DNA from 3 places in the Romboutsia lituseburensis genome. Region 1 is predicted to be linked to each of the others. Evidence: predicted binding sites of a transcription regulator. Region 1 holds the regulator's gene; each other region holds the start of a gene.
What was found. Region 1 encodes HrcA, which represses chaperone genes, less so after heat shock. Its sites were predicted from a motif close to TTAGCACTCNNNNNNNNNGAGTGCTAA; they were not measured.
Positions count from the first base shown of each region.

Region 2: clpB (ATP-dependent chaperone ClpB) is a predicted target of HrcA. The motif match lies at 2,017-2,043, and genes of this name have one in related genera.
Region 3: NWE74_RS10555 (co-chaperone GroES) is a predicted target of HrcA. The motif match lies at 6,482-6,508, and genes of this name have one in related genera.

Region 1 covers NZ_JANQBQ010000001.1:3,189,897-3,198,222, reverse strand. The annotation lists gene NWE74_RS15460 (ROK family protein) at 1-594, opposite strand, end outside; gene NWE74_RS15455 (hypothetical protein) at 851-1,393, shown strand; gene NWE74_RS15450 (hypothetical protein) at 1,444-1,917, opposite strand; gene dnaJ (molecular chaperone DnaJ) at 2,036-3,190, opposite strand; gene dnaK (molecular chaperone DnaK) at 3,363-5,204, opposite strand; gene grpE (nucleotide exchange factor GrpE) at 5,277-5,861, opposite strand; gene hrcA (heat-inducible transcriptional repressor HrcA) at 5,880-6,899, opposite strand; gene hemW (radical SAM family heme chaperone HemW) at 7,001-8,143, opposite strand.
Region 2 covers NZ_JANQBQ010000001.1:437,135-445,460, forward strand. The annotation lists gene NWE74_RS02170 (APC family permease) at 154-1,554, shown strand; gene NWE74_RS02175 (hypothetical protein) at 1,654-1,800, opposite strand; gene clpB (ATP-dependent chaperone ClpB) at 2,107-4,701, shown strand; gene NWE74_RS02185 (catalase family protein) at 4,902-5,900, shown strand; gene NWE74_RS02190 (SH3 domain-containing protein) at 6,107-7,234, shown strand; gene NWE74_RS02195 (Crp/Fnr family transcriptional regulator) at 7,298-7,978, opposite strand; gene NWE74_RS02200 (cation diffusion facilitator family transporter) at 8,014-8,326, opposite strand, start outside.
Region 3 covers NZ_JANQBQ010000001.1:2,198,743-2,207,068, forward strand. The annotation lists gene guaA (glutamine-hydrolyzing GMP synthase) at 1-352, opposite strand, end outside; gene guaB (IMP dehydrogenase) at 355-1,818, opposite strand; purine riboswitch at 2,047-2,148, opposite strand; partial or broken gene larC (nickel pincer cofactor biosynthesis protein LarC) at 2,195-3,378, opposite strand; gene larB (nickel pincer cofactor biosynthesis protein LarB) at 3,530-4,273, opposite strand; gene groL (chaperonin GroEL) at 4,492-6,117, opposite strand; gene NWE74_RS10555 (co-chaperone GroES) at 6,138-6,422, opposite strand; gene cls (cardiolipin synthase) at 6,563-8,053, opposite strand; gene NWE74_RS10565 (DNA-3-methyladenine glycosylase family protein) at 8,080-8,326, opposite strand, start outside.

The DNA.
Region 1 (8,326 bases):
TTCAATTAGCTTTTGAGCATGCTTTATAATAGCAGTAGCTGAACAAAAGGTTTCTAGACATCCATTATTTCCACAATTACAATCAAAATAATTTTCTCCAATCACTGTATGACCAATCTCTGATCCCATACCATTGGCTCCTGTAAATGCCTTGCCATTTATTATAATTCCACCACCTACACCTGTTCCTAAAGTGTACATAACAGCTATATTTTTATCCTTCATACTTCCAAATTTAGCTTCTCCTAATGCTGCTACTGTAGCATCATTTTCTGCATAAACACTAACATCTGGAAATCTGTTTTTTAAGGCTTGTATAAAGTCAACTTCATGCCAACCTAAATTTACACAAGTTACCAATCCTTTTTTATTTATAAAGCTTGGAACACCAAATCCTATTGATTTTATATCATCCATACTTAGATTATTTTCTTTTATCAGTTCTCTAACTAAAGTATTTATATCATCCATTATGCTTTCAAATCCTGAATTCACATTTGTTGTGCATTCTTTTCTGAAAAGTATACTTCCACTTTCATCTACAATACCAGCTTGTACACCAGTCCCCCCAATATCTACTCCTATAAAATACATAATTGCCTCCCTTTATTTAAACATTGTAAATTTATTTAAGTAATTAATTTTGTATTATTGATTAAGTTTTATTAATTCTATATTATATGAAGGTTTTTAATAGTAAAAGTTCAAATATTTAAGTTTATCTATAAATATCTTATTTTGTCAAAAACTTTTCATTTTTTATAGAAAACATTTTCTTTATTATATTTAATTAATAGATTATACTATTGTTATTATAAAAAATAATAGTAACAACTTAGGGGGGATTATTATGAATAAACTAGAATCATTAAAACTATTTCAAGATATACAATTAGTTTCTGATAAATATAAAGATTGGCAACTTAAAGATGATGAAAAAGATGTTGAAGATAATATAAAGTTAAAATCTTTGCTTAAATTTTATAATGATAAATTAGATGATATAAAAAGTAGAGCTCATTTTGTTTCTAAGCAAACAAAAGATGAATTAAAAAATAAAGATTCAAAAGAAATTTATAAAATTCTTATAGATTTTAATAATTTTTCAATAGAAAAATATAATACTTTAAAGCAATCTGAAATTAAATCTACTACAGCCAAGGCTGTTATGTTTTCAACTATAGATGAACTTACTATTATAAATGAATCCATAAGAAATAAAGAATATTTAATGGATAAACCTACTTATTTCTATATATACGAAAAAATAGTTATAAATGCTTTTATGACATTTTTAGCTTTAAAAGATATGGATATAGATCAAGAAATTATTAATAGTTTATCTCAAGCTATATTTAGTCAAATTCAAACATTAGCTATTATTTCAATGTAAAAAGAGTAAATCAAATTTGATTTACTCTTTTTATAATTTCAACTCTATTACTAATAACAGTTAGTATTATATACACATATTGGTATCTCTTTGTTCAATGTCGTTCCAACAGCTGTTAATTTAAGACACCCTCGACCGGGACACTCTGCTATAAATGTAGTGAAAAAGCATCCATCTCCAAAACTTATTGCAGGGCTAAAACTCATTGTACCCAAATCATAATCAGATATTTCAAATTCTATCATTGCATTTTTGACAGGATGACCATGAGCATCTACTAAAACACCAAATATCATTTGTTTACAACCTGAATTTAGCTCTATTTTATACGGAACCATATACTTTAAATAAACTTGTTTAGGTCCTTGTGGTTGAACTGGTTTCTTTTTCCTTCCCCTAGATATATCATCTTGATGAATATCATCTAAATTTATATTATGCTCTTTTTTTAACTTATACTTCAAATATTCATGTAACTCTTGTTCGGTTGAAATTTTCTTACCATCTATAAATAAGGTCTCCATATTTATCCCCCACCTTTAATTTTTTAAACTACTTTGTATAATATATATTATGAGTTTGAAAATTTCATGTTACTTTTCTAAATAAAAAAGCCCTAGGAAAATATCCTAGAGCTTTTTTTTATTTTTTTTTAAACATATCTTCTATTTTTTGACCGAAAGTTCTTTTCTTTTCGTGAACTTCTTCTCCACATTCTGCTGCAAATTGTCTTAGAAGATCTTTTTGTTTTTCGTTTAATTTTTTAGGTGTATCTACGATAACTTTGACGTACTGATCACCTCTAGAGTTACCTCTAATTCTTGGTATACCTTTTTCTCTTAGTCTAAATACCGTCCCAGTCTGAGTTCCTTCTGGAATAGTATATTTAACTTTACCATCTAATGTTGGAACTTCTATTTCATCTCCAAGTGCTGCTTGAACAAATGTTACAGGCATATCAAAGTATATATCATTTCCTTCTCTAGTAAATAGTGAATGTGGTTTAACATTTATAACTAAGTATAAGTCTCCTCTAGGTCCACCTTTACTTCCTACTTCGCCTTGCCCTGATAATTTTATCATTTGGCCATCATCTATACCGGCTGGAATGTCAACTTCTATAGTCTTAACTTTTCTTGTGTGACCTTTTCCACCACATTTAGTACATGGAGTTTCTATTATTTCACCTTCTCCATTACATGCACTACATGTTCTTGAACTTGCTATGTTACCAAATGGAGTTCTTTGAACAGTTCTAACTTCTCCTGCACCATTACAAGTTGGACAAGTTTTCTTTCCTGTTCCTGGCTTTGCACCACTTCCATTACATTCGCTACATTCTTCACTTCTATTAATTTTTATAGATGCTTTTTTACCAAAAGCAGCTTCTTCAAAAGTTATATCTATACTATGTCTAATATCAGCTCCACGCTCTGGACCTCTTCTTCTTTGTCTTGAACCGCCAAAGCCTCCGCCAAATATATCTCCAAACATATCTCCAAATATATCTTCAAATCCGCCGAATCCACCTTGACCACCAAATCCTTGGCCACCGAATCCACCTTGACCATTCATTCCTGCATGACCAAATTGATCATATGTTTGTCTTTTTGTATCATCAGATAACACTTCATAAGCTTCATTTATCTCTTTGAATTTTTCTTCAGCTTCTTTATTATCAGGATTTCTATCTGGATGATATTGCATAGCTAATTTTCTATATGCTTTTTTTAGTGTCTGAGCATCTGCATTTTTATCTACACCTAGCACCTCATAGTAGTCTCTTTTAGTACTCAATATTTGTCACCGCCTTCATCTTACAAAACAATAGCTTGTAGAATATCATACTACAAGCTATTATTATTATTTTAGTATTCTAATCTATTTAATTTAATGACTGAATACTTTTGAAAAGATACTCTTTTCGAATTCTATATTAATTATATACAAATTTCTTTATTTGTGTAACCTATTTTTCATCATTTACTTCTGTAAAGTCAGCATCAACTACATTATCATCTTTAGCTTGTGATTGATCATTTGCACCTTGAGCTTCACTTTGTGTAGCTTGAGCTTGTTGATACATTTGTTCCGCTATTTTGTGGAATTTATTGTTTAATTCTTCCATAGCTTTATTTAATTCTTCAGCTGTCACATCTTCTTTAGCTTTTAATTCTTTTAATTTAGCTATTTCAGCTTCTACTTCACTCTTAGCAGCTGCATCTACTTTATCTCCAGCATCAGTTAAAGTTTTTTCCATTTGGTATATAGTAGAATCAGCTTGATTTAATGCTTCTATTTTGTCTTTCTTTTGCTTATCAGCTTCAGCATTCATTTCAGCTTCTTTTACTTTTCTTTCTATTTCTTCTTCACTTAAGTTAGTTCCTGAAGTTATAGTTACTTTTTGCTCTTTTCCAGTACCTAAATCTTTAGCTGTAACATGAACTATACCATTAGCATCTATATCAAAAGTAACTTCTATTTGAGGTATTCCTCTTGGAGCTGGTGGTATATCTGTTAATTGGAATCTACCTAAAGTAGTGTTATCGAAAGACATACTTCTTTCACCTTGTAATACATGTATATCAACAGCAGTTTGGTTGTCAGCAGCAGTTGAGAATACTTGAGATTTCTTAGTTGGTATAGTTGTATTTCTTTCTATTATCTTAGTCATTACGTTACCCATAGTTTCTATTCCTAATGATAATGGAGTAACATCAAGAAGTAATAAATCATTAACTTCTCCAGTTAATACACCAGCTTGTATAGCAGCACCTGCTGCAACACATTCATCTGGATTTATTCCTTTATGAGGTTCTTTTCCTATGAATTTCTTAACAGCTTCTTGAACTGCTGGTATTCTAGTTGAACCACCAACTAATAATACATCATCTATATCAGATGTAGATAAACCAGCATCTTGTAATGCTCTTCTAGTTGGTTCCATAGTTTTTTCTACTAAATGAGAAGTTAATTCATCAAATTTAGCTCTTGATATATCTATTGTTAAGTGTTTTGGTCCTTCAGCTGTAGCTGTTATGAAAGGTAAGTTTACGTTAGTTGTCATTGTTGATGATAACTCTTTTTTAGCCTTTTCAGCAGCTTCTTTTAATCTTTGAAGAGCCATTTTATCATTTCTTAAATCTACACCTTCAGCTTTTTTGAATTCATCAGCTAAGTAGTCTATTAATACTTGGTCAAAGTCATCTCCACCTAATCTGTTGTTACCAGCTGTAGCTAAAACTTCGAAAGTTCCATCTCCGATTTCAAGTAAAGAAACGTCAAATGTACCTCCACCTAAGTCGAATACTAATATTTTCTTATCTTGATCTAATTTATCCATTCCGTATGCAAGCGCAGCAGCTGTTGGCTCATTTATTATTCTCTTAACGTCAAGTCCTGCTATTCTACCAGCATCTTTAGTTGCTTGTCTTTGAGCATCTGTAAAGTAAGCTGGAACTGTTATAACAGCTTCTGTTACAGGTTGACCTAAGTAACTTTCAGCATCTGCCTTTAATTTTTGTAATGTTATAGCAGATATTTCTTGTGGAGTATACCCTTTACCATCTATATCTACTTTGTAATCTGTTCCCATATGAGTTTTTATTGATATTATTGTTTTATCAGCATTTGTAACTGCTTGTCTTTTTGCAGGCTCTCCTACTATTCTATCACCATCTTTAGTAAAAGCTACTACTGATGGAGTTGTTCTCATACCTTCTGAGTTTGTTATTATTTGTGGTTCTCCACCTTCTAATACTGCAACACAAGAGTTAGTTGTTCCTAAATCTATACCTATTATTTTTCCCATGATTGATTCCTCCTAAATTATTTTATATTAATTTTAAAGTTATTTTTATATTGTATTTTGTATAAAGTTTTATTAACAAGAAACTTTAACCATACTAGCTCTTAATACTTTACTTCCTAATTTGTATCCTTTTTGAAGTACCATTACTACTTTATTAGCTTCTACTCCATCTATAACTTCTTGCATTACAGCTAAGTGTAAGTTTGGATCAAATTCTTGGTCTAAAGCATCTATTTCTTCTACACCAAATTTATTTAAAGTATCTTGTAATTGCTTGTATACTAAGTCTATGCCTTTATACATAGAGTCTTCTTTATCGTCACAAGCTTCTAAAGCTCTTTCCATACTATCTATAACTGGTATTAAGTCATTTAGTATTTTTTCATTTGCAAATAAACCTATAGTTTCTTTTTCTTGTTGAGTTCTTCTTCTATAGTTTGCATATTCAGCTTGAAGCCTTTGATATTGATCATTTACTTTGTCTATTTCATCTTGTAAATTTTTTTCTTCTAACTTTTCATTTATGTCAGTAACATTATCATCACAGTTAGTTTCTTCTTTTGTTTCTTCTTTTGTTTCTTCTTGTTCAACTGTTTCTTCAGCTGAATTATCTATTTCTTCTTTTAATTCTTCTTTTTCTATGTTATTTTCTTGCAAGACATTACACCCCTTAATTTATTTTTTGCTAAACAATAAGCTCATGTAATTCATAATTGCTGATATCCTAGCATAATCCATCCTTGTAGGCCCTATAAAGCTTATCTTACCTACTAAATCATTACTTATATTATAGGTTGCAGTAACTACACTACAATCTTGTGCTAGCTCACAATCATTATCACTACCTATAATTATGTTAATATTATCTTTTTGAATTCCCTTAGCCCTGACCATACTTGCTATTGTTTCTTTCTTTTCTAGCATATTTAAGAAAGATTTTGCTTTCAATATGTCATTAAATTCTGGATAACTAAATATATTAGTTGCTCCACTTAAAGAAACTAAAAGATCATCTTCTGATGTTTCAAAATTCAAAGCACTTATTAACTCATCTATAAGCGCCGAATATTCACTTATTTCATATTTTATAAATGCAATTAACCTTTCATCTAAATCAGTTATGCTTTTTCCTGCAAGTTTTCTTGTAAGATTATCTGAAATTAAGTTTAGTTTAGATTGCTCTAAATAAACATTTGTTACAAGGTTTGCATTTTTTATATCACCTTGGTCTGTTACAACTATTAGCAAGATTTTATTATCACTCATCTCAACTAACTGTATATGTTTGATAACACTCTGATTTACTAAACTTTTAGTCACAGCTACCGTTGTATAGTTAGTAAGCTGAGATAACAGCTTAGAAGTTTCATGAATTAAATCCTTTATATGATCCACATTATCTTTTACACATTGTTCTATTAAGCACTTTTCTTCCTTACTTAATTCACACTGACTCATAAGTGAATCAACATAAAGTTTATATCCTTTTTCAGTTGGAACTCTACCAGCAGAAGTGTGAGGCTGAACAAGGTAACCAAGTTCTTCAAGGTCAGCCATTTCATTTCTTATAGTAGCAGCACTAACACCTAAATCATGTTTTTTAGATATAGTCCTTGATCCTACAGCTTCAGCTGTCTCTATATAATCTTTAACTATAGCCTTGAGGATTTTTAATTTTCTTTCATTTAGTTCCATACTATATTACCTCCACGCTGTTAGCACTCACTATATCCGAGTGCTAAAAAGATTATATATATTATATATCATTATATTTTATCTTTGTCAACACTTTTGGATTAATTTATAAATTCTATAAACACGCTATTTGATATTTCTCTTCCTTTTTGAGTGAGGCTAATCCCAGTTATACTTTCATTTATAAGCTTTTTTGCCTTTAAATCGTCCATTTGTTTTCTATATTTTTCCTTAAACTCTATTTTAAATTCTTTTCTAAAATCATCAAACTTGATTCCTTCATTCATTCTTAATCCCATAAATATTTTTTCTTGTATTTTATCTTCTATACTCAATTTCTCTAAATTAGATATAGGTTTTTTATTTTCGCTTAATTTATTATGGTATTCATCCAGACTTTCAACATTATTATATCTATAATTTTCAATATAACCTGATGCCCCTGGTCCTAAACCTATATAATGTTCACATTTCCAATATAATATATTATGTTCACATTCAAAACGTGACTTTGAATAATTAGATATTTCATACTGGTTATATCCATTTTCTTTTAAATAATTTATTGTATAATTATACATATTAATATCTGTATCTTCATCTATAACTTCAAATTCATTATTTTCATACATATCATATAATTTTGTACCTTCTTCTAAAATTAATGAATATGCTGATATATGAGAAGGATTTAATTTCACTATTTTTTTCAAACTTTCTTGCCAATCTTCAAATTTGTGATTTGGAAGAGCATACATTAAATCTACATTTATATTATTAAATCCAACATCTATAGCTTCCTTATAATTTTTTTCAAACTCATCATAGCTGTGTATTCTACCTATAGATTTTAAATGATAATCTTGAACAGCTTGTAAGCCAATGCTTAGTCGGTTTACGCCTACATCTTTCATAGTAATTAATTTTTCTTTAGTCAATGTACCTGGGTTACATTCCATAGTTATTTCTGCTTCTTTTTTCACATTAAAATTATTTTTTATTGAATTAAATAGTCTTTTTATTTCACTACTACTTAATATACTTGGAGTTCCACCTCCTATAAATATACTAGTAATCTCATTTTCTAGATTATTTTTTTTAATATCATCATTATACAATTTCATTTCTATTTCTAAATCATCTAAATACCTTTTTTTCATATCAAAATCTAACTTACATGAGTTAAAATCACAATAATTACATTTACTTATACAAAATGGTATATGTATATAAAGTCCTAACATTCATTTACCTCTCTTAAATTTTAAAAGTTTCTATATTTTATCTTATATTAATTACCCATTTTATACCATAGGTAAATATAAATAATATAAGATTCTATTTAAACTTTATTTATTTGTCTAAAATATATTTTTTGCAATTTAACCTTTATTAATACTTGCATAATAAAAAATTTAATTTATTAC
Region 2 (8,326 bases), 2.8 Mb from region 1:
GTTTAGTAAAAATATGACGTATTGCGCCGTTAAAAAAAGTTACTTTTTTGCCATAATGTTACTATAATAACTTTAAGAATATATTTAAAAGTAAAAAAATTCACACAAAACTAAATATATTTTAAATTTAAACCTAGAAGGGGAGTAGTAAGTATGAAAATGGATTTTTTTAGAAAGAAGACAGTTGCAGATTTCAAAGAAACTTCTGAAAATAGCGGTCTTAAAAAAAATCTAAGAGCATTTGATTTAGCTTTATTAGGAATTGGATCTGTTGTAGGAACTGGTGTATTTGTAGCCACAGGACAAGGAGCAATGATGGCTGGACCGGCAGTTATAATATCATTTATAATAGCAGCTGTAACAAGTGCTCTATGTGCACTAACCTATGCGGAACTTTCAACAATGTTTCCAGTATCAGGAAGTACCTATTCTTATTCATATGTAGCATTTGGAGAAATTGTTGCTTGGATTATAGGATGGAATTTAATGTTAACTTATTTAGTATCAGGAGCTGCAGTTGCATCGGGATGGTCTGGAACTTTAGTAGGTATGTTAAATGCTTATGGGATTGTTTTACCAGAAGCACTTACAAAATCAATTTTAGCAGGTGGATTTATTGACTTACCAGCAGTATTAATAACTTGTTTTATAACTTGGTTACTTTATGTAGGGGTATCTGAAAGTGCAAAAGTAAACAATATTATTGTTGGAATTAAGGTTTTCGTTATTTTACTGTTTATATTCCTAGGGCTTACTCATATTAAACCTCAAAACTATATACCATTTTCACCATATGGAATGGGTGGAATAATGTCAGCGACAGCAGTAATATTTTTTGCATATATAGGATTTGACGCAGTATCAACAGCAGCGGAAGAAACTAAGAACCCTAAAAGAGATGTACCAATAGGTTTATTAATTTGTTTAATTACAGTAGTTATTTTATATATAGGGGTAGCATTAGCTCTTACTGGTATGATACCTTTTAAATCTATAAATGTAATGAATGCTATACCTGATGCATTATCTCAAATTGGTATAAATTGGGGATCTACTCTTGTAGCAACAGGTGCAGTTATAGGTATGATATCTACTTTATTAGTTACATTATATGGTCAAGTAAGAATATTTATGGCTATGTCAAGAGATGGGTTACTTCCTAAAGCATTTGCATCTATAAATAAAAAGCATGGTACACCTGCAACTTGTACGTTAATAACAGGAATAGTAACTTGTATAATAGCAGGATTTTTCCCTCTAACTGTAATTATAGACTTATGTAATATAGGAACATTATTTGCTTTCATAGCTGTATCAGCAGGTATAATAGTTTTAAGGAAAACGATGCCAAACGTAGAGAGGAAATTTAGATGCCCATGGGTACCTATTATTCCTTTATTTGCAATAGGTTTCTGTTTATATATAACACTTAGTATACCTTTAGTTACTTGGATAAGATTTGTAGTGTGGATTTTGGTTGGAGTTACGGTTTATTTCTTATATGGAGCTAAGCATAGTAGGTTGAACAAAAATAATGCCCATGTTGAAGAATAGATAATAGATATTTCATTTATATAAAGAAATATTAAAATAGGAACATAGTATAGCGGTATATAGTATTCAATATATCACTATACTGTGTTCCTTTATTTATTAATAAATATATTCATATTCTTCTACTTCAATAAGACCTTTGCTATCTAAAAACTGTTCTTCAAAATTTAATATAACTTCTATTAGCTCATGTGAAATACTTAATCCTTTTTTTCTACATTTATTATACAGATATAACTGATCCATTCATATATGAGACTTCTTTTATTTATACATTATTACGTAACATATATATTATAATTATTATTTTATCAATTAAATTTAATTTTTATTATGTATAAATAGAAGCATTTGGAGCATGTTGGAATATACTAGCAAATTTTGATGAAATTAGTTTATATAAATTTTTTAGATATTATTGACAATTGATGAATATAGGTATATATTTTAATTAATAAATTATTAGCACTCGATATAATAGAGTGCTAATAATTAAGGGATAGAATAAAATTAATTAATATATATAAAATAATGTAATGGAGGGATTTTAGAATGGATATAGAAAAAATGACAGTAAGAGTACAAAAAAGCTTAAATGATGCTTATAGTATAGCCGTAAAAAATCATAATCAACAAGTAGATGTAATTCATCTTTTAAGCGCTCTCGTAAATCAAGAAGATGGACTTATACCAAATATACTTGAAAAAATGAATGTATCTGTACCATCTTTAAATAATAGTATAAATATAGAACTTAATAAACTACCGCAAATACATGGAGAAGGTATAAGCTCACAAGGAGTAACAGCTACTAGAAAAATCAATGAAATACTAATAAAAGCAGAAGAAATCTCAAAGGAATTTAAAGATTCCTATATAAGTGTAGAACATGTTATGCTTGCAATAATAGAAATGGAATCTAATACTAGTTTAGGGAAAATATTAAGACAATACAATATAAATAAGAATGATTTCTTAAATGTATTATCAAGTGTTAGAGGAAGTCAAAGAGTTGAATCTCAAGATCCAGAAGGAACATATGAAGTATTAGCTCGTTTTGGAACTAATTTAGTTGAATTAGCAAAAAAGAATAAATTAGATCCAGTAATAGGAAGAGATGAAGAAATACGAAGAGTCGTAAGAATCCTATCAAGAAGAACTAAAAACAATCCAGTTCTTATTGGAGAGCCTGGTGTTGGTAAAACTGCGATAGTTGAAGGACTAGCAGAAAGAATAGTTAGAGGAGATGTACCAGAAGGACTAAAAGACAAAATAATATTTTCACTAGATATGGGATCTTTAATTGCAGGAGCTAAATATAGAGGTGAATTTGAAGAGAGATTAAAAGCAGTACTAAAAGAAGTCCAAGCGTCAGAAGGAAAAATAATATTATTTATAGATGAAATACACACTATAGTTGGTGCAGGAAAAACTGATGGTGCTATGGATGCAGGTAACCTAATAAAACCATTACTTGCAAGAGGAGAATTAAATTGTATAGGTGCAACTACATTTGATGAGTATAGACAGTATATAGAAAAAGATAAAGCGCTTGAAAGACGTTTCCAACCTGTTATAGCAGAAGAACCTAGCGTAAGTGATACAGTTTCAATACTTAGAGGTCTTAAAGAAAGATTTGAAATACATCATGGTATTAGAATACATGATAGCGCAATAGTTGCAGCAGCTAAACTTTCTGATAGATATATACAAGATAGATTTTTACCAGACAAAGCTATCGATTTGATAGATGAAGCTGGAGCTATGATCAGAAGTGAAATTGACTCTCTTCCGACGGAATTAGATACAGTTAGAAGGAAATTATTTACACTTGAAACAGAAAGAGAAGCTTTATTAAAAGAAAATGACGAAAAAAGTAAACAAAGACTTGAAAAACTAGGAAAAGAGTTAGCAGAATTAAAATCTAAGAATGATGAAATGACTGCTAAATATGAAAAAGAAAAAAGTCAAATATTAGAGATAAGAAACCTAAAAGCACAGCTAGATGAAGCTAAAGGTAACGTAGAAAAATATGAAAGAGAATATGACTTTAATAAAGCGGCGGAAGTGAAGTATGGTATAATACCAAAGCTTGAAGAACAAATAAAAGATCATGAATTAAAAATTAAAGAAAGTTACGAAAACGCATTATTAAAAGAAGAAGTTACAGAAAATGAAATATCAGAAATTGTAGCTAAATGGACTGGAATACCTGTTACTAAGCTTGTTGAAGGAGAAAGAGAAAAATTATTAAAATTAGAGGATGAGCTTCATAAAAGGGTAATAGGTCAAGATGAAGCAGTAACAGCTGTGAGTAACGCTGTTATACGTGCTCGTGCAGGGCTTAAAGATGAAAATAAACCAATCGGGTCATTTATATTCTTAGGACCTACAGGAGTAGGTAAAACTGAGCTTGCTAAAACTTTAGCTAACAATTTATTTGACAGCGAAGAAAATATTATAAGAATAGATATGTCAGAATACATGGAAAAACATGCAGTTTCTAGACTTATAGGACCTCCTCCGGGATATGTAGGATATGAAGAAGGAGGACAATTAACAGAGGCAGTAAGAAGACATCCTTATTCAGTAATACTATTTGATGAGATAGAGAAAGCTCATGAAGATGTGTTTAATATATTTTTGCAAATATTAGATGATGGAAGACTTACTGATAATAAAGGCAAAACAGTAGATTTTAAAAATACACTTATAATAATGACTTCAAATATAGGTAGCTCATATTTATTAGAATTTGGAGAAGATATAACTAATGAATCAAAACAATTAGTAATGGATGAAATGAAGAGAAGATTTAAGCCAGAATTCTTAAATAGAGTTGATGATATAATAATGTTTAAACCATTAAATAAAGAAGGTATTAAGCAAATAATAGATATATTTATGAAATCTTTAAGAAATAGACTACATGATAAAAATATAAATATTGAAGTAAAAGAAAATGCAAAAGATATAATGGTTAGTGAAGGATATGATCCAATATACGGAGCAAGACCACTAAAAAGATATATTAGTAACACTTTAGAAACTATTATTGCTAAAAAAATTATAGCTGGAGAAATATACAACGGATGTACTATTTTAATAGATGGTGAAAATGATAAGATCAAAGTATCTGTAAAATAGTAATAAAATACATTTCAACAAAAGGAAATATCTAATACTAAAGAATTTTAATAATTTAGTATAGTAGATATTTCCTTTTTTGTTAAGTAACTTATATTGTATAAAAGATTTATAACAAATAATGCATATAAGTATCTAAATTAAATTTACTAAACTGTAAATAATATATATTATAAAAATTATAATTAAGGAGACTTAAGATGAGTAAATATAGTGAAGATCAATTAACAGAAAGAATTATCTTAATGCTAAAGAAAAAGTTAATAAAACAATATTCTAAAGGCAACACAAAAAGGGATGCCCATGCTAAATGTATAGGACTTTTAAAAGCATATTTTATAGTTGATAAAAATTTACCAGATGAATATAAGGTGGGTATATTTAATGAATACAAAACTTATCCAGCTATTATTCGCGTATCAAATTCTAATCCTAAAATTAAAAGTGATAAATATAAAGATTTTAGAGGATTTTCCATTAAAGTTTTAAATGTAAATGGTAACAAATGCACTAAGGATGAAAAATATACTCAAGATTTTTTGTTTATAAATAATGAAATTATGCCAATAGGAACATTGAAACTTTTTCATGATGTTATTTATTACACAACAAAATTAAATCCTATAATGCTTGGTGCAAAATTCCTTTTTAATGGAAACTTCAAAGCTATTATTAATAGTCTAAAGAATATGAAACATGAGACTAGCCCTTTAAATGTAAAATATTACAGCACTACTCCATATATGTTTGGGGATAAAAAGGTTAAATATGCTTTAATTCCAAAATCAGTATACAAAAGTACATTACCTAGAAAATTTACACCAAATTATTTGACATATAATATGCAACAACATCTTAAAGCTAATGAAGCAGTATTTGATTTTATGATTCAAATACAAACTAATGATAAGGAAATGCCTATAAATGATGCATCAGTTAAATGGGATGAAAAAAAAGCTCCGTTTATTAAATTAGGTCAGATAAAAATTCCTGCACAGGTTTTTAGAACTAAACAAAGATATGACTTGGCAGAAATATTATCTTTTTCTCCAGGACATAGCTTATTAGATCATAGACCTATTGGAGATATAAATATAGCTAGAATTAAGATATATAAAGAAATGTCAAAATTCAGACATAATAGAAATAAAAAAGATTTATTTGAGCCAAATGAATACTACTTTAACAGCTTTGATTAAACATAATAAAAAAATATTTTAAGTATTAAATTCTTTATCATACCTTAAATTAATTAATTACAAAAGGTAACAAAAATGTAACATATTTGTAATTAATTTGTAACTTTTTGTTTACAAAGGAAAATTTATATAGTAGTATGAGTATAGAGATTAAGTGTCGAAAAATCACTAATCTCTAAAAATTTATAATATTAAGGAGGAATGGTATGTTAAAGAAGAACATAGTTATGTCTATAGGGCTAAGTACTGTAGCACTTACTATGGGGGCTACAAACGCTTATGCAAATGAAAGTGGAATAGTAACTACAGATGTATTGAATGTAAGGAGTGCACCAGGTACTTCTAATTCAGTAATAGGTAAATTATATAGAGGGAATACAGTTGATATATTAGATTCATCAAATGGGTGGTATAAAGTTAAGCTATCAAATGGAAAAATAGGATGGTCTAGTAGTGATTATATAAAAATAGGTGGTTCTGAAGGTGGTTCAGGAGAAGAATCAGTATCAGGATATGGAACAGTTACAACATCTGCATTAAATGTAAGAAGTGGAGCTGGAACTAGCTATTCTATAGTAGGAAAGCTATATAAAAATAATAGTGTAGAATTAGTAGCAAAGTCGAATGGATGGTATAAAGTAAAATTATCAAATGGAAAAATAGGATGGGCTAGCGCTGATTATATAAGATTAGGTGGATCTGGTGGTGGTTCAGGAGAAGAATCAGTATCAGGATATGGAACAGTTACAACATCTGCATTAAATGTAAGAAGTGGAGCTGGAACTAGTTATTCTATAGTAGGAAAGCTATATAAAAATAATAGTGTAGAATTAATAGCAAAATCAAATGGATGGTATAAAGTAAAACTGTCTAGTGGAAAAATAGGATGGGCTAGTGCTGATTATATATCTCTAGGAGGAAACCCAGGTGGTGGAGATGAAACTGAAAAACCATCAATTAATACTAGAGAAGCTGTAGTTAATTTAGCTAAACAGCAATTAGGAAAGCCATATGTATGGGGGGCTGAAGGTCCAAACTCATTTGATTGCTCAGGATTAACTTATTATGTATATAAAAATGCAGCTGGTGTTAATCTACCTAGAACTTCAAAAGAGCAATCTGGATATGGTACTACTGTTAGTAGATCAAATCTTCAACCAGGAGATTTAATTTTCTCAAGCACAGATGGAAGTGGAAGTGTTAGTCACGTAGGTATATACATAGGGAATGGTGAAATGATACATGCACCTAAGCCAGGAGATGTTGTACAAAGAACAAGTATAAATAATTCGTACTGGAATAGTGCTTATTTATGGGCTAAAAGAATAGTATAATAAATAATTATAACTATAAAAGTACAAAAGGAGCAATCTCAATATAGAGATTTGCTCCTTTTATTATTTTACTAAACTAGATATAGATTGGAGTTTTTCAAAATCTAATATAGTGATTTTTCCTCTTTGAGAAGTTATCATATCTTTATTTTTAAAATCAGTAAGCATTCTACTAACAACTTCTCTACTAGTTCCAAGCTCTTGCGCAATTTTTTCTTGAGTTAGATAAATAAATTTACTATTATTAGTTTTTTCAGAAATTAAAAGTAAGTATTTAGCAATTCTAACATCAATTCTTTCAAAGGCAATTTCTTCTAGAACACCTAAGACATCATTAAATTTACTATAAAGATTTTTGAATATATACTTTTGAAAATCTAATGTATTATAAACAAATTCATTGAATATATTGCTGGGAATAAAAATAATTGTAGATTGTTCTAAAACTTCTGCAAATGCAGGGTAAGAATCTTCACTAAGCATACAAGACATAGATAAATAACATGTATCGCCTGCATTTAATTTATACAGTGTAGCTTCTCTTCCTTTATCTGAAAGCTTATAAACTCTAATGGAACCTTTAATTATCAATGAAAAACCTAAACAAGAAGCTCCTTCATGAATTAAAGTGTACCCTTCATTAAAATCTTTTACAATTAAAGAGTTTTTTATTATATTTTGAGATTTTTCATCTAATCTGTCTAGAAATGGATATAACTCAATTAATTCACTCCAAACACTCATAAAGATCCTCCTATAAATATATACTAGTTATATTTTTAGTGATATTCTCGATCAACAGTAATAATACAGTTATATTGAGGATGAATAGATTTTATTTCATTATTAATATAATCTATTAGGTCATCATCACTAACCTTATTTTCATGAAATACGACAATGTCAAAAACTAAGTTTTTCTTATCTCTGTCTCCTACAACTCTAAAATCATGCATAGATTTTATATTAGAATTAGAATCAATAATATTTTGGATTTCTTCTCTAGCTTCTGATACCTCTGTGGTTTCAATACATACAGGATCCATATGAATAATCAAATGAATTTTTAACTCTTTAGAAATTTCTCTTTCA
Region 3 (8,326 bases), 990 kb from region 1:
TTGGTGAGTTTTCATAAGTTATAGTTGTTTTTCCATATTCTTTTTCACTAGTGTTTCCTTTTCTTACATTACCGCCTAATATATTGGCCATTACTTGTATTCCGTAGCATATACCTAATATAGGAACTCCTATTTCAAATATTTCTTTTGCTATCTTAGGCGAATTTTCTAAGTATGCGCTATTAGGTCCTCCAGTGAATATTATCCCTTTTGGATTCATTTCCTTTATTTTTTCTATATCTGTAGTGTACGGTATTATTTCACAGTACACGTTATTTTCTCTTACTCTTCTTGCTATTAATTGGTTGTATTGTCCACCAAAATCTACTACTAATACTAATTCATGCTTCATATCTATATTTCTCCTTGTGTGCTATAGTTAGGTGCCTCTTTAGTTATTGTTATATCATGTGGATGACTTTCTTTTAAAGATGCTGCTGTTATTTTTATAAATGTGGCATTATCCATTAAATCTTGTATTGTTGGTGCTCCACAATATCCCATACCTGCTCTTAATCCACCTATCATTTGATAAACTATTTCTTCCGCTTTCCCTTTATATGCAACCATTCCTTCAACACCTTCTGGAACTAATTTCTTTGCATCTGTTTGGAAGTATCTATCTTTTGAACCTTTTTCCATAGCTCCTATAGATCCCATTCCTCTATATGTTTTATATGATCTACCTCTGTAAAGAACTGTTTCTCCTGGACTCTCTTCTGTTCCTGCAAATAATGATCCCATCATACATACAGAAGCTCCAGCAGCTAATGCTTTTACTACATCCCCAGAGTATTTAATTCCACCATCTGCTATTACTGGTACTCCATATTTATGACCTACTTCAGCACAATCCATAACAGCTGTTACTTGAGGAACCCCGATACCTGCAACTACTCTAGTTGTACATATAGACCCTGGTCCTATTCCAACCTTAACACAGTCAGCTCCTGCTTTTATTAAATCTTCTGTAGCTCCTGGTGTTGCTACATTTCCAGCTATAACTTGAAGATTTGGGTAAGCTGTCTTAACTTTTGTTACGGCTTCCATGACACCTTTAGAGTGACCATGTGCACTATCTAAAACTATTGCATCTACATTTGCTTTTACTAATGCATCTACTCTATCCATAAGGTCTGCACTTATTCCTACTGCAGCCCCGCATAATAATCTTCCACGATTATCTTTTGCAGAATTAGGATATTGTATTTTCTTTTCTATATCTTTTATAGTTATTAAACCTTTTAAATGACCTTCATCATCTACTAGTGGTAATTTTTCTATTTTATGCTTTTTAAGTATTTGTTGAGCTTCAGCTAAATTTATTCCTTCTTTAGCTGTTACTAAGTTTTCCTTAGTCATTGCATCTTCAATACTCTTTGTCATATCATCTTCAAATTTTATATCTCTATTAGTTATAATTCCTATTAATTTTTTATTATCATCTACGATTGGCACACCTGATATTTTATATCTTGCCATTATATCATCTGCATCTTGTATAGTGTGGTTTTTTGATAAGTAGAAAGGATCTACTATAACTCCACTCTCACTTCTTTTTACTTTATCAACCTCTAGAGCTTGTTCTTCTATAGACATATTTTTGTGTATTATACCTATACCACCTTGTCTAGCCATTGATATAGCCATTTTAGATTCTGTAACTGTATCCATTCCTGCACTCATTAGAGGAATATTTAGTTTTATAGTTTTTGTTAAGTACGTTTCTGTACTAACATCCTTTGGTAATACCTCCGATTTTTGAGGAATTAATAAAACATCATCAAAAGTTAAGCCTTCTTTTAAAATAGTTGCCATTGTAGATCTCCCTTCCCTTGTTAGTTTTTATCAAATTATACGAATGTTAATTTTATTTTTTTTATATTTGTTCGTCTTTAATTATGGTACAAAAAAACCTGTATAGTAACTTCCATATTATTCTCATAAAAGTGAAATTACTATACAGGCTTCCAAAATATCTTCTACTTTCTAGCCAACTTCTAGGGATTTCTTATCAGCCTAGGCGTTTACTTTATCCGATATTCTGCTAATAATAATTTCACTCATAGTCAAGATATTTACGGTATCTCGGTAGAAACTCTCAGACCTTATTTCCGAGTATATACGAGTGATATATTGTATAATTAATAAATGATTTCTTTAAGTTAAATCTTAATTTATCAAAAAATATTTATTATGTCAATAAGTTTATATTAAATTCTTCATTTATCACATGATTTATTTTATATAGTAGCTGATTCAATGAGATTTTGTTGAATTTTGCAATTTTTTTGCATTCTTCGTATTCTGGAGTCACTTTTATAAGTTTTCCGTCATAATACCCTAATTTAACTTTTACATCACCGTATGGAGTATTTATCTTTGAAAATTGCCTTTTTAAAACCACTCTATTGTACTTATGATATCTCACTCCAAAAGTAGTTGTTTCTTTTAGTAATAATTCTACAAATTTTTGCAAATTCCTTTCTTCACATAAAATTGATAGCTTTATCGCAGGTCTATTTTTTTTCATATATATACTTTCTGTATATATATCTAATGCACCTTCTTCGAGTATTTGTTCATACAGGTATGAATATACCTCTGAAGACATATCATCAATATTTGCACTTATTTCATATATAAATTCTTCTTTTTTTTTATGCCTAAGATAGTTCTTAGCATATTTGGTATTTCAAATTGTTTTCGTCCTATTCCGTATCCAATTTGTTTTACTTCAAACTCTAAAGTATCTACAAATTCATCACATAGTGTTTTTAGTATAGCTGCCCCTGTAGGTGTTGTACACTCGCCCTTTACTGTATTTAATTTTATAGGAACACCTTTTAAAATTTCAGCAGTAGCAGGTGCAGGAACTGGCATTATTCCATGATCACATTTAACAAATCCAGATCCAACCGGAATAGTATTAGCGTATATTTTATCTATACATAATAAGTCTATTAATATGCATGCTCCTACTATATCAATTATGGAGTCAATAGCCCCTACTTCATGAAAATGTATTTTATCTATAGTAGTTCCATGAACTTTTGATTCTGCTTCTCCTATAGTCATAAATATGTTTTTGGACATGATCTTAACGTTTTCATTCAAGCCACTTTTATCAATAATATCAAACACATCTATCAGATGTCTATGAGCATTAGACTCTTTAGCAACTACCTCTACATTAGTTCCTAATATCCCACTTTCATTTTTTTGTGTTATTAAAATTTCAAACTCGTCTTTAATGCTTAGCTTTTTTATTTCTTCTAAAAAAAGTTCCTTTGGAACTCCTAAATCTAATAATGTAGCTAAAGTCATATCTCCAGAAATCCCATTGACTACATCAAAATAAAGTATCCTTTGTTCCATATTTATCTCCTTAGATATTTGTCTTTATATATTTTGTTTAATTTGAACATGGTAAATTAAGTGTATTCCCACAAATTCACCTTTGTATATATATATTTATATAATTTCAATTTATTTACTGTACAAATTTTATTTTATAAATAAAATTTATTTACTTTAATTTATTTATCATAGACGCTAAATATCCAGCACCAAACCCATTATCTATATTAACAACAGATATCCCTGATGCACAACTATTTAACATTGTTAGAAGAGCCGATAGTCCTCCAAAATTAGCTCCATAGCCAACTGAAGTAGGTACTGCTATCACAGGAACATCTACTAATCCCCCTACTACGCTAGGTAAAGCACCCTCCATACCTGCTACCGCTATAATAACTCTAGCTTCCTGAATTATAGGTAAACGATTTAATAGTCTATGTATACCTGCCACTCCTACATCATATAATTTTACTACTTCATTTCCTAAAAATTTAGCTGTATAGTATGCCTCATCTGCAACTGGTATATCCGAAGTGCCCCCTGTTATAACTAAAACTTTACCTTTCCCGCGATTTATAATCTCTTTATTTTGTATTTTTATAATTTTTGATAATTCTTCGTATTCTGCATGATTATAAATCTGTTTAACTTTATCGTATGTTTCTTTTTTACATCTTGTCCCTAATATATTAGACCCTTTTTTATTCATCTTTTCTATTATTCCCAATATATGCTCATCACTTTTTCCTTCACAGTATATAACCTCAGGATATCCATTTCTTATTTCTCTATGATGATCTATATTAGCATATCCTAAATCTTCATACATAAAATTTTTTAGCTGATCCATGGCTTGATTAATATCTAAATCATTATCCTTTACTCGCTCTAATAAACGCCTAATATCCATTGTATCCCTCTCTTTTACTTATATAATTTATAAAAGTTTTATCATCTAATATCTATTTTAAACTATAAATATATATATTCATATTTAAATACTTGTAAGATTTAAAATATACATACGTCAAGCATTCATAATTTCTTTAAACTATACTTAAATAATAGTTAGTATTTATATGCGTAAAAAAAGAGTAACTGTCGTTACTCTTTTTTTAATAGTATAGATTACATCATCCCTGGCATTCCTGCACCCATTCCTGGCATTGCATCTTCTTTACTTGGAAGATCTGCAACTGCAGCTTCTGTTGTTAAGAATACTCCAGCTATAGATGCTGCATTTTGTAATGCTGTTCTAGTAACCTTAGTTGGGTCAACTATACCAGCTTCTATCATATTTACGTATTTTTCATTAAATGCATCAAATCCAATCTCAGGATCTTCAGACATAACTTTTTGTATTATAACAGCTCCCTCAAGACCTGTATTTATAGCTATTTGTCTTAGAGGCTCTTCTAATGATTTTCTTATTATTTTAGCACCTATCTTAACTTCACCTTCAAGCTCTTCTACTAACTTATCTAGTGCTGGTATTACACTTACTAATGCAGTACCTCCACCAGCAACTATACCTTCTTCAACAGCTGCTCTTGTAGCATTAAGTGCATCTTCTATTCTTAATTTTCTTTCTTTCATTTCAACTTCTGTAGCAGCTCCAACTTTTATTACAGCTACTCCACCAGCAAGTTTAGCTAATCTTTCCATTAACTTTTCTTTATCAAATTCAGAAGTAGTTTCTTCTACTTGATGTTTTATTTGGTTAACTCTGTTTTCTATTGCAGCCTTATCTCCAAATCCATCTACTATTGTAGTATTTTCTTTAGTTACCTTAACAGAGCTAGCTCTACCTAACATAGTTACATCAGTTTCTTTTAAATCATATCCTAATTCTTCTGATACTACAGTTCCACCTGTAAGTGTTGCTATATCTTCAAGCATTGCTTTTCTTCTATCTCCAAATCCTGGAGCTTTAACAGCAACAACTTCAAATGTTCCTCTTAACTTATTAACAACTAATGTAGATAATGCTTCTCCATCTACATCTTCAGCTATTATTAATAATTTCTTACCTTGTTGAACTATTTGTTCAAGCACTGGTAATATATCTTGTATATTTGATATTTTTCTATCAGTTATTAATATATATGGATCATTTAAAACAGCTTCCATTTTATCAACATCTGTTACCATGTAAGCAGACACAAATCCTCTATCAAATTGCATACCTTCTACTGCATCTAATTCAGTATGCATTGTTTTAGATTCTTCAACTGTTATAACTCCATCTTTACCTACTATTTCCATAGCTTCTGCTATTAATTTACCTACTTCATCATCACCTGCTGATATTGAAGCAACATTAGATATAGATTCTTTATCTTCTATTACTCTTGATTGACTTTTTAATTCTTCAACTGCAACTTCAACAGCTTTTTGTATACCTCTTCTAAGTAAAACAGGGTTTGCTCCTGCTGTTACATTCTTTAACCCTTCTCTTATTATAGCTTGAGCTAAAACTGTAGCAGTAGTAGTACCATCACCAGCAACATCATTAGTTTTAGTAGCAACTTCTTTAACTAATTGAGCTCCCATATTTTCAAATCTATCTTCTAACTCTATTTCTTTAGCTATTGTAACACCATCATTTGTTATAAGAGGTGCACCAAATTTTTTATCTAATATAACATTTCTTCCCTTAGGTCCTAATGTAACTTTTACTGTATCAGCTAATTTATTTACGCCATTTTCTAAAGATCTTCTTGAATCTTGCCCAAATTTTATTTCTTTAGCCATTTTTATCCCCTCCTAAATATTTATTCTATTACAGCTAATATTTCATTTTGTCTTAATATTGTATACTCTTTACCTTCTATTTTAACTTCTGTTCCTGCATATTTCTGGAATATCACTTTATCTCCAACTTTAAGCTCCATAGCTATCTCTTTTCCATCTACAACTCCACCTGGTCCTACTTCTACAACTTCTGCCATTTGAGGTTGTTCCTTAGCTGCCCCTGGTAATACTATTCCACTTGCAGTTTTTTCTTCAGCTTCTAATTTTTTTATAACTACTCTATCAGCTAATGGTCTTATTTTCATAATTTTTCCCTCCTAATGAATTGTATTTTGTATGTAAAAAAATATATACCATAATAATTTTATCACTCTCTTAACTAGAGTGCTAACAATTATTATAGTATACTAAATATATAAATTTTTCAATAGTTTTTATTAAATATTTATAATATAGGAGAAAATAATCTAGCTATTGATTCCTTCACCTTTATAGCGAAATTTCTCTTGCTAAAATCAGCGTCTTTTATCTCCTCACTATTGTCCAAATCATCAAAGAAATCTTTGGTCATTATTTCTACTACTTTTTTATCATATATAAATGCATTTATCTCAAAGTTTAGCATAAAACTTCTTAAATCCATATTAGCTGAACCAGTAGATGCTATCTTATCATCAATTATAACAATCTTAGAATGTATAAACCCTTTAGTATATAAATATACCTTACCTCCTGATCTTAATATATCATCAAAATATGAATAAGATGCACTGTTTACTATTTTATGATCAGCTATTTTAGGGAATATAATTCTTACATCTACTCCACTTAAAGCCGCACTTTTTAATGCTCTTAAAATACTTTCATCTGGTATAAAATAAGGTGTTTCAATATATATATTCTTTTTTGCCTGACATATGGCAGAAAAATAGGCATAATGAATAGCTTCCCAATCACTATCCGGGCCGCTCGCTACAACTTGAACCATACTATCCCCACAATATTCCATTTTAGGGAAGTATTTTTTTACCATAATTACATCTCTTGTTGTATAGTACCAATCTATTAAGAAAACCATCTGTAGCATATAGACTGATGTTCCCTCTATACGAATATGCGTATCTCTCCAATATCCAAATTTTTTATTTTTACCTACATACTCGTCTCCTATATTAATTCCGCCTGTATATCCTATTTTTCCATCTATTACAACTATTTTTCTATGGTTTCTATAATTCAGTTTGCCTCCTATTACAGGAAACTTCGCAGGTAAAAACGGTTGAATTTCTATTCCATTCTTTTTCATTTCATTAAAATACTTTCTATGAAACCAAAATCTCCAACAACCTACATCATCATATAGAATTCTTATTTTTACGCCTTCCTTAGCTTTTTCAATTAGCAAATCTTTAATCTTCCTACCAATATCACTATCCTTAATAATAAAATATTCTAAATGTATATGTTCTTTTGCTTCCTTTATATCTTTTATAAGATTTTCAAACTTTTGAATTCCATCAATATATACATCTATTTTATTATTCGTTGTAAACGGGAACATTCCTGTATTTAATAAAAGACTTATTACCCTTTTTTTAGTGTTTTCATCTTTATCTTCATGTAATAATTTGCTTTGCTTTATACAGTCTTGTTCTATTTCTACCAATTCTTCTATTTCTTTTAGGTTTTCAAATAATTTTTCTTCTTTTATACTATTTGCTAATTTCTGAGTTTTAAACAATTTCCTTTTTCTTATGTTTCTTCCAAATACAGCATACATTACCAACCCAATACCAGGAAGTAATATAAATATTAGCAACCACGTGACTGTTCTAGCAGGGTCTCTATTCTCAAGTATAATAGACATGGATATTATCGCTCCAGCCACATAGGATATTACTAGGTAACTTAAAAACAAAAATCCTCCAATACTCATGGCTAATCCCTCTTCTTATTTTGATTTTATCTGCCTATACCTAATTCCCTTGCATAATAGAATAAATATTGTTGTGCAAATCCAGCCAAATCTCCAAATTTATCAATTGCATATTTTCTTATCTTAGGTAAACTCATATCTTCTTCTACGTAAAACTCTTGCATTACTCTCTTTACCCAAACATCTACAGGGAATGTATCATACTTTTGCATCCCAAATAAAGCTATACAATCTCCTACTTTAGGTCCGACTCCATTAAATTTAGTTAATTCT